3 regions of the Streptomyces sp. Je 1-332 genome follow, and region 1 is predicted to be linked to each of the others. Evidence: riboswitches for the same ligand, from Rfam matches in the RefSeq annotation. Region 1 holds a riboswitch; each other region holds the start of a gene.

Region 1 (3,777 bases):
ACCTCAACCTCACGGATAGGGTCGAGAGCATGACATCCGAACAGCCCCATACGCCGGCCATGGCGTTCCTGGACTCCCAGGAGATCACCACGACGGACTGCCGCCGGTGCGGCACCGAAGTGTCGGGCGTCAACGGCCGCTACGCGTGCGGGGTGTGCGGCTGGGTCAACAACTGGACCGAGGGCCACAACGAACTACCCGGCGCGGGCAGCGGCATCTAGCATCGCACCCCCTCCGGCGATCCGCCGACCCACAACCGGCCCAGGTGCTGGGCCTGTTGAACACTCTCGGAGGCCGTGTCGTCTGGTCGGAGACAACGCCGATTGTGAACTCCTTGAATACCGTGACGGTCAGCCCGATCATATTCCAGACCCGTTCGCCACAATCGCCCGCCCTACAAGTGCAAGTCGTGGGAAGGGTTTTGCTCCGCCGCACAACTCCAAGGGCTGCCGAATAAGTCGTCCTGGCCGACTCTAGCCTCGACCGTTCGATGTCGACGGGCCGATCGCCCCCCGACCCGAGAATCCCCGACCCCGAAATCACCCAGCGGGCAGAGTGCCCCCTCCCAGCACGAGCAGCCCGGGACACCCCCTCATCGACCCACTCATGAGCAGTATGTCCCTTTAGGCACAGAATGACGCCCAAACCCCGTGTCCAGATTGCCCATATAAAGTACCTCTACAGACTGTTAGTGACGCATTTAAAGCCCCGCCCGTATTGCGCAGCCCTAGCCCGAAATGGCGCGATCCACAGCACGCGCGACTCCCCCTCCTACCCCTCTCCCATTCAGTGGAATAGGTCACACCCACCGCCCAGGGCCCGAAGAGAGCCGTTCGGCGCACTTTCGTTCTCCGCAAAGAAAGTTGGGGCTATTCGATCATTGGGGGTGTGTGGGCCCTGTCGGCGGGGGCGGGCCTCTCGCATTCCCTATTCGAATTCCGCCCTTGTTCCCTCCGGCCTTTCTCGCTTAACGTCACCCTCAATCCGGATGGAACGCCGAATCCTGCCGCTGTCCGGAAACCCTTCCCATCAAACACCTACGCTCGGCAGGAGCGGGGGACCCAGGTAAGCCGCCGGTCCGGACAACGGAACGGCTAGGGGTGAAGTCGCATGCGCAGTGCGACCGGACATCTCCCGTCCGAACCCGACAGCTCACCTCGTAGGCGACGGAGAGGAATTCGTCATGCCTGCAAAGGGTAAGCACCGCCGTCCCAAGTCCAGCTCACTCACCCGGGGCATCGCCGCCGCGGGCACGGGCGGGGCCGTGCTCGTACTCCCGGTCATCGGCGCGACCGCCGCCACCGCCGCGCCGGCAGACGCGGCCGCGAAGCCCGCCGCCGCCCCGAAGACGTACGTCGTGGCCGCGGGCGACACCCTCTCCAAGATCGTTCGCGAGCACTCGCTGAGCGGCGGCTGGAAGAAGCTGTACCAGGACAACCGTGACGCCCTCGGCGGTGACCCGGCACTGATCCACCCCGGCCTCAAGCTCACCCTCGGCGAGAAGGCCCCCGCCGAGCGGACGGACCGCTCCGAGCGCAAGGACGCGTCCGCCGCGAAGCCCGCCTCCGCCCCGGCGAAGAAGGCGTACACGAACGACCTCGACGGCTGGATCAAGGAATCGCTCGACATCATGGCCCAGCGCGGCATCCCCGGCTCCTACGAGGGCATCCACCGCAACATCATGCGCGAGTCCTCCGGCAACCCGCTGGCCACCAACAACTGGGACGTCAACGCTGCCGCCGGTACCCCGTCCAAGGGGCTCCTGCAGGTCATCGCGCCCACGTTCGACGCCTACCACGTGCCCGGCACCTCGCTGGACAGCTTCGACCCGGTCGCCAACATCACCGCCGCCTGCAACTACGCGGCCGACCGGTACGGCTCGATCGACAACGTGAACGGCCCGTACTAGGCCGCACCGGCCGCGTATCCGGCCTCTCGACCGCTCTGAGCCCCGGCCCGCCAGGTGTCCAGGGCTCAGGCCTGCGCGATGCGGTGGCGTCAGTCGTCGATGCCCGAGCGTTCCACCCCCGCCACGATCCACCGCTGGAAGAACAGGAACACCACGAGCAGCGGCACGATCGACACGGCGGCCGCGATGAAGAGTTCGTGCAGCCTGATCACCTGCGACGTGGTGAACGACGACAGGGCCACCTGCACCGTCCACGCGTCGCGGTCCTGGCCGATGACCAGCGGCCACAGGAACGAGTTCCACGCGCCGATGAAGACGATCGTGCCCACCGCAGCGAAGACCGGCCTGGAGTTGGGTACGACCACCCGCCAGTACGTGCGCCAGTAACCGAGCCCGTCGACACGCGCCGCGTCCTCCAACTCCCGTGGGAATCCGAGGAAGTACTGCCGGAAGATGAAGCACGCGAACGCGGAGAACAGGGTCGGGACGATCAGACCGCGCAGCGTCGACACCCAGCCGAGCGAGGACACCAGGACGAACGTCGGCACGAAGGTGACGGACGCCGGGACCATCAGGGTGCCGAGGATCGCGTAGAACACCTTGTTCGCGTGGCGGTACGGGATGCGGGCCAGGCCGTAGCCGGCGAGTGAGGCCAGCAGCAGCGTGCCGAGCGTCGTCGCGACCGCGATGAGCGAGGAGTTGAGCAGAGAGCGGGCGAACGGCACCGACGTGTCGTCGAAGAGTTCCTCGATGTTTCCCCACCGCATTGTGGAGGGGAAGAAGGTCCACTCGGGCGATGTGATGTCGCTCTCGGACGAGAGGCCGTTGCGCACGAGGAGGTAGAAGGGGATCAGGAACAGCAGCGCGAGCGCGATGAGCAGCGAGAGCCGCAGCGCGCGTCCCGCCCTGACCCTGGCGTCGTCCCTCGAGTGGTCTCTCATTCCGCCTCCTTCCTGCCGAGCCCGAACCACTTGGCCTGACCCACCGTCACCACCGCGATGATCAGGGCCAGCAGGACGGCGCCCGCGCTGCCGAGGCCGAGGTTCTGCCCCTGTCCCAGCGCCGTGTAGTAGAGGTAGACGAGTGGGGGTCTGGCGTAGGGCGGGTAACCGCGCGAGTCCGAGAGCAGGTTGTAGAACTCGTCGAACGCCTGGAAGGCGTTGATGACCAGGAGCAGGACCACCGCCACGGACGTGGCCCTCAGCTGCGGGAACGTGATGTGACGGAAAACCTGCCAGCCTGGCCGCGCCCCGTCCACGGCCGCCGCCTCGTAGAGGGTGGGGCTGATGCGCTGGAGCCCGGCGAGGAAGAGCACCATGTAGAAGCCCGCCTGGAGCCAGAGCCGTACGGTGACGATGACGGCCCAGTACCAGGGTGGGTCGGTGGTCGAGAGCCAGGCGATCTGGTCGCCGCCGAACCAGCCGAGGACGGTGTTGGCGAGCCCGAACCGTACGCCGTTGAAGATCGACATCTTCCAGATGAGCGCGGCCACGACGTAGGAGCAGGCGGCGGGCAGGAAGAAGACCGAACGGAAGAACGCCTGGGCGCGGCGCTGCCGGTGGACCATCAGGGCGAGCGCGAGGGAGAGCGCGTAGGTCGCGGGCACGATGAAGAGCGAGAAGACGAGGAAGGTCCACAGGCTGTCGGTGAACGCCTCGTTGCGCAGCATGTCGGTGTAGTTGCCGAGGCCGACGAAGTCGTCCGGGGTGACGGTGTTGTGGGCGTCGAAGAAGCTGAGGTAGACGCTCCAGCCGAGCGGGATGTACGTGAAGACGCCGAGGCCCAGCAGGAAGGGCCCGACGAACACCCAGAACCAGAGGGTGCGGTTCTGGTGACCCCACAACTTCCTTCGCCCTGTTGCCTTTTGC
Region 2 (3,777 bases), 5.9 Mb from region 1:
CGGCGACGCTGGAGGACGCGCGGCACTTCTTCCGTACGTACTACGCGCCCAACAACGCGGTCCTTTCGGTCGTCGGCGACATCGACCCGGAGCAGACGCTCGCCTGGGTGGAGAAGTACTTCGGGTCGATCCCCTCGCACGACGGCAAGCAGCCGCCGCGCGACGGCTCGCTGCCCGACATCATCGGCAAGGAGCTGCGCGAGGTCGTCGAGGAAGAGGTCCCGGCCCGCGCCCTGATGGCCGCCTACCGCCTCCCGGAGGACGGCACGCGCGCGTGCGACGCGGCCGACCTGGCGCTCACGGTCCTCGGCAGCGGCGAGTCGTCCCGCCTCTACAACCGCCTCGTGCGCCGCGACCGCACCGCCGTGGCGGCCGGGTTCGGCCTGCTGCGGCTTGCCGGAGCCCCCTCGCTCGGCTGGCTGGACGTGAAGACGTCGGGCGACGTGGAGGTCCCGGTCATCGAGGCCGCCGTCGACGAGGAGCTCGCCCGCTTCGCGGAAGAGGGCCCCACCGACGAGGAGATGGAGCGCGCCCAGGCACAGCTGGAGCGCGAGTGGCTCGACCGCCTCTCCACGGTCTCCGGCCGCGCGGACGAACTCTGCCGGTACGCCGTCCTGTTCGGTGACCCGCAGCTCGCCCTCACCGCCGTCAAGCGCGTCCTGGAGGTCACCGCCGAAGAGGTCAAGGCGGCCGCGGCGGCCCGCCTGCGGCCCGACAACCGCGCGGTGCTCGTGTACGAACCCATCGCCCCCGAGGCCGACGAAGCCACCGACGAGGACGAAGAGGAGGCGGCGAAGTGAGCGAGGCCGCAACGATGCAGTTCCACCCGCAGCCCCAGGCGGGCACCGCACGGCCGTGGGCCTTCCCCGCGCCCGAGCGCGCCACCCTGGACAACGGCCTCACCGTGCTGCGTTGCCACCGCCCCGGCCAGCAGGTCGTCGCCGTGGAGGTCCACCTCGAGGCGCCGCTCGAAGCCGAGCCCGCGGGCCTGGACGGCGTCGCCACGATCATGGCGAGGGCCTTCAACGAAGGCACCGACAAGCACTCCGCCGAGGACTTCGCCGCCGAACTCGACCGCTGCGGCGCCACCATGGACGCGCACGCCGACCACCCCGGCGTCCGGGTCTCCCTCGAAGTCCCGCTCTCGCGCCTCCCGAAGGCGCTCGGCCTGCTCTCCGACGCCCTGCGGGCCCCCGCCTTCGCGGACAGCGAGATCGAACGCCTCGTACGCAACCGCCTGGACGAGATCCCGCACGAGGCAGCGAACCCGGGGCGCCGCGCCGCAAAGGAGCTGTCCCGGCAGCTCTTCCCGGCGACCTCCCGCATGTCGCGCCCCCGCCAGGGCACCGAGGAGACGGTCACGGCCATCGACTCGGCCGCCGTGCGCACCTTCTACGAGAAGCACGTGCGTCCCGCGACGGCGACCGCCGTGATCGTGGGCGACCTGACCGGCGTCGACCTGGACGCCGTTCTCGCCGACACCATCGGCGCCTGGACGGGTGGCACCGCCGAGCCGCGTCCGGTGCCCCCGGTGACCGCGGACGACACCGGACGTGTCGTCATCGTGGACCGCCCGGGAGCCGTCCAGACGCAGTTGCTCATCGGCCGCGTGGGCCCGGACCGGCACGACCGCGTCTGGCCCGCCCAGGTGCTCGGCACGTACTGCCTGGGCGGCACCCTCACCTCACGCCTGGACCGCGTCCTGCGCGAGGAGAAGGGATACACCTACGGCGTACGGTCGTTCGCCCAGGTCCTGCGTTCCGCTCCGGACGGCAGCGGCGCGGCGATGCTCGCCATCAGCGGCTCCGTGGACACCGAGTCCACCGGTCCGGCCCTCGACGACCTGTGGAAGGTCCTGCGCACCCTCGCGGCCGACGGCCTCACGGACGCCGAGCGCGACGTCGCCGTGCAAAATCTGGTGGGCGTGGCCCCGCTCAAGTACGAGATGGCGGCGTCCGTCGCGGCCACCCTCGCCGACCAGGTCGAGCAGCACCTGCCGGACGACTTCCAGGCCCAGCTGTACCGCCAGTTGGCCGAGACCGGCACCGTGGAGGCCACCGCCGCCGTGGTGAGCGCCTTCCCCGTGGACCGTCTGGTGACGGTGCTCGTCGGAGACGCTTCGCAGATCGAGGAGCCCGTCAGGGCGCTCGGTATCGGTGAAGTGAGTGTGGTCACGGGGTGAGCGCGGGGTGCGCGCGGACTGAGTGACAGTCAGGACATATCGGGGCCCCGGTGGCGAGAAAACGCTACTGGGGTCCTCATATGTCCGAATTGGTATGGAGGTTACGTGTCTGACCTGTGGCGTGCGCTACAAAAGCTCTGATCCGTTTGTCGTTTGAAAGATGACCCGCTTAGCGTCTGGTCCGGCTGTTCGTCATGCAGTACGCCGCGCCCGCGGCACCGGACAGTCATCGCCGAGTCCCCGTACGGCGCGAGCCAGGGGAGCCGGGGACCCACATGTCCCTTGGGGTGAATCGGGAACCTCGCCGTGAGGTGAGGGACCCGTAGGAGACCTTCCTGCTCCGAACCCGTCAGCTAACCCGGTAGGCGAGAAGGAAGGAAAGGATCAGCCGCTTCATGGCGTTCACCCGTGCCACCGGGAAGCACCGTCGCCCGAGCCGCCTCACGCGTACGACCGCGAACGTGGCGGGCGTCGCCGCCCTCACCACCACCGGTGTCATCGGAGGCCTGGCCGCTCCGGCGCTCGCCGCCGACGACGCGGTGACTCCCCAGCACACCGGCCTCACCCAGGCGATCTCCGTGGGCGACTCGCTCGCCCAGAGCGTCGACGCGCAGGCCGCTGCCCAGCAGCAGGCCGCCGACGACGCCGCAGCGGCCAAGAAGGCCGAAGAGGCCGCCAAGAAGAAGGCCGAGGAGGCCAAGCGCAAGGCCGAGGCCGCGGCGAAGGCCAAGGCCAAGAAGGAGCGCGAGGCCAAGGAGCGTGCCGCGCGCGAGGCCGAGCGCAAGCGCCTCAACAGCTACGTGTCGCCGATCACCGGCTCGACCATCTCCACGGGCTACCAGACCGGTGGCGCCATGTGGTCCTCCGGCAGCCACACCGGCGTCGACTTCCACGCCGCGTCCGGCACCTCGGTCCACGCGGTCGGCTCCGGCACCGTCGTGGAGGCCGGCTGGGGCGGCGCCTACGGCAACAACGTGGTCATCAAGATGAACGACGGCACGTACACCCAGTACGGCCACATGTCGTCCCTCGGTGTCACGGTCGGCCAGGCGGTCACTCCGGGCCAGCAGATCGGCCTCTCCGGCTCCACCGGCAACTCCAGCGGCCCGCACCTGCACTTCGAGGCCCGCACCGGCGCGGACTACGGCACGGACATCGACCCGGTCTCCTACCTCCGCTCGCACGGCGTCAACGTCTGATCCCGGAGATCCAAGGCGGTCGCACGAAGCGCACCTGATTCACCGAAAGCCCCGGTTCGTCGAGAGCCGGGGCTTTCGCCGTTCCCGTATCTCCGTTGGCCAAAAGTATCCCCGGATTTCGGCCGACCGTCGGAAATTCGGCCGCTCTGCAATAGAGTCGCCGAGCAGGCGTCGATCGACCGCGTTTCGCGGGGATTAAGGCGGAGGTCAGTCATGCACATTCCCGCGCACTCGGTATGCACGGCCATCCGGGACGACATCGTCTCCGGTGTCTACGAACGGGGCGGCCGGCTCACCGAGGAACTGCTCGCGCGCCGCTACGGAGTCTCCCGCGTCCCTGTCCGCGAGGCCCTGCGCACCCTGGAGGCCGAGGGCTTCGTCGTCACGCGCCGGCAC
Region 3 (3,777 bases), 7.2 Mb from region 1:
AGGCGCTCGGCGGCGCGGGTGATCGACCCGGCCTCGGAGACCGCCACCAGTGCGGCGAGCCGCGTCGGGTCGTACATGGCCGCTCCCGGGGCAGGGGCCGGCGGGCGGTGGGGCGGTCCGTCGGCGTGGGGGTAAACGCCTGCTTAAGGCTGGCTCAGGATATTCCACATGCCTGCTGAAGGCAGAAGAACGGCAGGGTGGACGCCATGGACGCACAACTGGTCGCCTTCACCGGAGTCGCCGCGGGCATGGTCGCCATGCCGGGTGCCGACTTCGCCGTCGTGGTGCGCAACGCCCTCGCCTCACGCCGTGCCGGGATCGCCTGCGCGATCGGCGTGGCGGGCGGACTCCTGGTGCACACGGCGCTCGCGGTGGCCGGGGTCGCGGCGGTCCTCGCGGCGGTGCCCACGCTTCTGCGGGCGTTGCAGGCCGCGGGCGGGGCCTATGTGCTCTACCTCGGCTGCCGCGCCCTGCGATCGGCGGCGCGGCCGCTCGAAAGCTTCGGGGCGCGGGACGGCGTGGAGCACGTGATGGCCGGGGGCAGTCTGCGGCAGGGCTTCCTCACCAACGCCCTCAACCCGAAGGCGCCCATCACCTTCCTCAGCGTGCTGCCCCAGTTCGTGCCCGCGGGCAGCCCCGCGATGCCGAGGACGCTGCTGCTCGCGTCCATCATCGTGGCCCTCGCCCTGGTGTGGTTCCCGGTCGTCGCCCTCCTGGTCGACCGGCTCGGGCGGTGGTTGCGCAGGCCCCGCACGGCCCGTGCCATCGAGGGCGGCACCGGCGTGGCGCTCGGCGTCCTCGGCGTGGTGCTCCTCATCGAGGCCCTGCCGGCCTGACGCCGCCCGACGTGTCCGATTCCTTGCCGTCGTCATCCCGGTCCTGGACCTTGTCCGCCGCGCCACGCACCAGGAGGGGGAGCAGGCCCCACAGGCCCGCACACACCACCATCGTGGCCGCGGCGGCGATGATCCCGCCGGTTCGGCCCACCGCCACGTCGACGACCAGGAGCACGGCGCCGGAGACCGCGAACACCAGGACACCGAGGCCGACACCCGCGAGGCGGGACGACACCCGCACGATCAGCGGCTTGGCCCGCTGCCCGAACAGCGACCTGTGCACGGCTGCCGGAGCGGTGAACAGCGCCGCGGCGAGTACGGCGAGCAGCAGCGTGGTCACATACGTGGCGCGCTGCATCGTGTCGAGCGAGGGGAAGCGCTCGGTGAAGGCGAGCGTCAGCAGGAAGGCGAAAAGGATCTGCACTCCGGCCTGCGTGACCCGCAGTTCCTGGAGGATCTCCGAGAAGTTGCGATCGGCGCGTTCGAAGCGCGTCTCGTTGCGGGACGGTCCGCCTGCGGTGGAGGAGCTGTTGTTTTCGGCCATGGCGCACGAGTATCCGCGTCGGCGCGCCCCACGCCTGGCGGGCGCGCCGGTCGGAGGGCCTGGCGGAGGGCCGGGCGAGCGGTGGCGGCGGCCGTGCGGGCCGCCGCCACCGCCCCAGGTCGAGCCGCTGACCGGCGATCAGTGACGGGCCATCAGCGGGGACGGGCCGTCAGTGGTGAAGGGCCATCAGCGCACCCGCCCGTAGGAGACGCTCTTCGTCCAGATCTTCTCCAGTCGCACCACGGTGTTCGACTTGGGGGCGTGCCAGATCCGGCCCTTGCCCGCGTAGATCCCGACGTGGTAGACGTTCCGGCCGGAGTGGAAGAAGACCAGGTCACCGCGGGTGCGGTTGGATGCCGAGATGTGGCGGGTCTTGTTGTACTGCTGTCCGGCGGTGCGTGGCAGTTTCTTGCCCGCACGCTTGAACGAGTACTGGGTCAGACCGGAGCAGTCGAACCGGTTCGGCCCCGTCGCTCCATAGCCGTACGGGGAGCCCTTCTTGGAGGCGGCGATCTTGAGCGCCTTGGCCCCGTGTGTCGCGGCCTCCGCCTCCGACGTGAGCCCTGGGGCCACGAGGGTCCCGCCTACGACGGCGAGCGTGAGGGCCGATACCGAACCGGCCCTGGTGAGCAGTGACGGGACGTGATTCAGCGCGGTCATGCGCAACCCTTCGTCAACCGCCTGTGAAGGATGACCTGTCGGATTCGGGCTGACAAAGTTGCCCGGCCGCACTGTGCGGCTTCACCCCAAGGGCCGGTGTCCGGACTTTCCGGACCGACCCGTCATGCCTGGGTCCTCCACTCCTGCCGATGCACCGATGTCGACCGGTCATCCGGGCGGCGGCAGGACTCGGCGTCCGCCCGGACCGCCCCGCCGCTGTGGCGGGGGCTTGTCGTCGAAAGGGATCTTGACCCGTGAAGGGCGTGAATTCCGAGCCGAAACGGCCTTTTGTGAAGCTCCTCACGGCTGAACCGTTCGGGTGGACACGGCCCGGTTCGTGGTCAGGTCGCGACGAAGGACGATCGTTCGACCAGCACCGGAACGAGTAATTCCGGCCCCCGCGTACACATCTGACGCAACTGAAGACGGTCCGAAAAACGATGATTGTCTACGCCGAACGAGGTAGCCCGTTTGGTTCGTTTGAGATCGGGCCGGGACGTATCGCCCTCCGGCTCGGGGGTGACGGGGGCTCAGGACGCGGTCGCGGGCGGCACGGTGACCCGGCAGGACCGCCGCTCCCCGTCGAGCACGCGCAGCGCCCGTGCCAACGTCGGCGCGTGCACCGCGCTCTCGCCCCGCTGGTGCATGAGCGTCAGCGCGTCCCGTAGGGCGGTCGCGCTGCCGACCAGGGCTTGGGCGGCGCGCAGTCCTCCGTAGGTGTCCGAGGCGCGGGCCGGGTTGATCCGGCCCACCAGGTCGATCACTTCGAGGTACCGGTCGATCAACTCGCCCTCGGCGCGGGTGAGTGCGGGCAGCGGAGGAAGTTCGGGTGGCAGCATCGCCGGTTCACCCCGCGTCCTTGGTGCCCGAGGACGTCTTGCGGCTCGCGATGATGCGGTCCACCAGGCCGTAGTCGACTGCCTCGGTCGCGCTGAGGATCTTGTCCCGCTCGATGTCGGCGCGGACGCGTTCCGCGCTTCGGCCCGTGTGTTGGACGAGCAGCTTCTCCAGTTGTGCGCGGGTGCGCAGGAGTTCGTCGGCCTGGATCGCCAGGTCGGAGGCCTGACCGTGAACCGGCTCGGCCAGTGAGGGCTGGTGGATGAGAACCCGGGCGCCGGGCAGCGCGTGTCGCTTGCCCGGGGTGCCCGCGGCCAGCAGGACCGCCGCCGCCGACGCGGCCTGCCCCAGGCATGTCGTCTCCACGTCGCAGGAGACGAACTGGATCGTGTCGTAGATCGCGGTCATCGCGCTGAACGAACCACCGGGGGAGTTGATGTAGAGCGCGATGTCGCGGTCCGGCGCCAGGTATTCGAGGTGCATGAACTGCGCCATCACGTCGTTGGCCGACGTGTCGTCGATCGGCGTCCCCAGGAAGACGATGCGCTCCTCGAGGAGCTTCGAGTACGGATCGAGGGTCCGCTGCCCGGTGCTCGTGCGCTCGGTGAACTCGGGCAGGACATAGCGGGCGGACGGTCGGTTCATGACATGTCTCTCCTCTGCCGGGGTCGGCTGCTCCCCAAGGCTCCTGTAAGAAAAGTACAGGACGTACGTAACCGCCTTGTCGAGATCTCCCGTGCCTCGTCGTGATCTCCCGCGGCCCGACGAGGCCCCCGTCGGCCTTGTCCGGTTACTCCAAATCCAGGAGGAACGGCGGCACTTGACTGGTTCGGCGTGCCCATGGGGAGCGCAGGCCGGGGTGGAGCGTTAAGCGTTCGGACGGCCGGGTACTCGGGCGCC

What was found. Region 1 has a riboswitch for cyclic di-AMP ahead of ABXJ52_RS01505 (LysM peptidoglycan-binding domain-containing protein). Riboswitches for the same ligand answer to the same signal wherever they lie in the genome.
Region 2: it holds a riboswitch for cyclic di-AMP, as region 1 does, so the genes downstream of both, ABXJ52_RS28105 (M23 family metallopeptidase) here and ABXJ52_RS01505 (LysM peptidoglycan-binding domain-containing protein) in region 1, are expected to answer to the same signal.
Region 3: it holds a riboswitch for cyclic di-AMP, as region 1 does, so the genes downstream of both, ABXJ52_RS33695 (C40 family peptidase) here and ABXJ52_RS01505 (LysM peptidoglycan-binding domain-containing protein) in region 1, are expected to answer to the same signal.

The regions. Positions count from the first base shown of each region.
Region 1 is NZ_CP160402.1:304,895-308,671, forward strand. Features, by position in the region: gene ABXJ52_RS01500 (hypothetical protein) at 30-221, shown strand; cyclic di-AMP (ydaO/yuaA leader) riboswitch at 1,025-1,179, shown strand; gene ABXJ52_RS01505 (LysM peptidoglycan-binding domain-containing protein) at 1,184-1,909, shown strand; gene ABXJ52_RS01510 (carbohydrate ABC transporter permease) at 1,999-2,850, opposite strand; gene ABXJ52_RS01515 (sugar ABC transporter permease) at 2,847-3,777, opposite strand, start outside.
Region 2 is NZ_CP160402.1:6,206,442-6,210,218, forward strand. Features, by position in the region: gene ABXJ52_RS28095 (pitrilysin family protein) at 1-800, shown strand, start outside; gene ABXJ52_RS28100 (pitrilysin family protein) at 797-2,182, shown strand; cyclic di-AMP (ydaO/yuaA leader) riboswitch at 2,403-2,565, shown strand; gene ABXJ52_RS28105 (M23 family metallopeptidase) at 2,578-3,381, shown strand; gene ABXJ52_RS28110 (GntR family transcriptional regulator) at 3,595-3,777, shown strand, end outside.
Region 3 is NZ_CP160402.1:7,498,873-7,502,649, forward strand. Features, by position in the region: gene ABXJ52_RS33680 (LysR family transcriptional regulator) at 1-77, opposite strand, end outside; gene ABXJ52_RS33685 (LysE family translocator) at 207-836, shown strand; gene ABXJ52_RS33690 (DUF6328 family protein) at 814-1,380, opposite strand; gene ABXJ52_RS33695 (C40 family peptidase) at 1,567-2,040, opposite strand; cyclic di-AMP (ydaO/yuaA leader) riboswitch at 2,044-2,216, opposite strand; gene ABXJ52_RS33700 (hypothetical protein) at 2,571-2,879, opposite strand; gene ABXJ52_RS33705 (ATP-dependent Clp protease proteolytic subunit) at 2,887-3,522, opposite strand.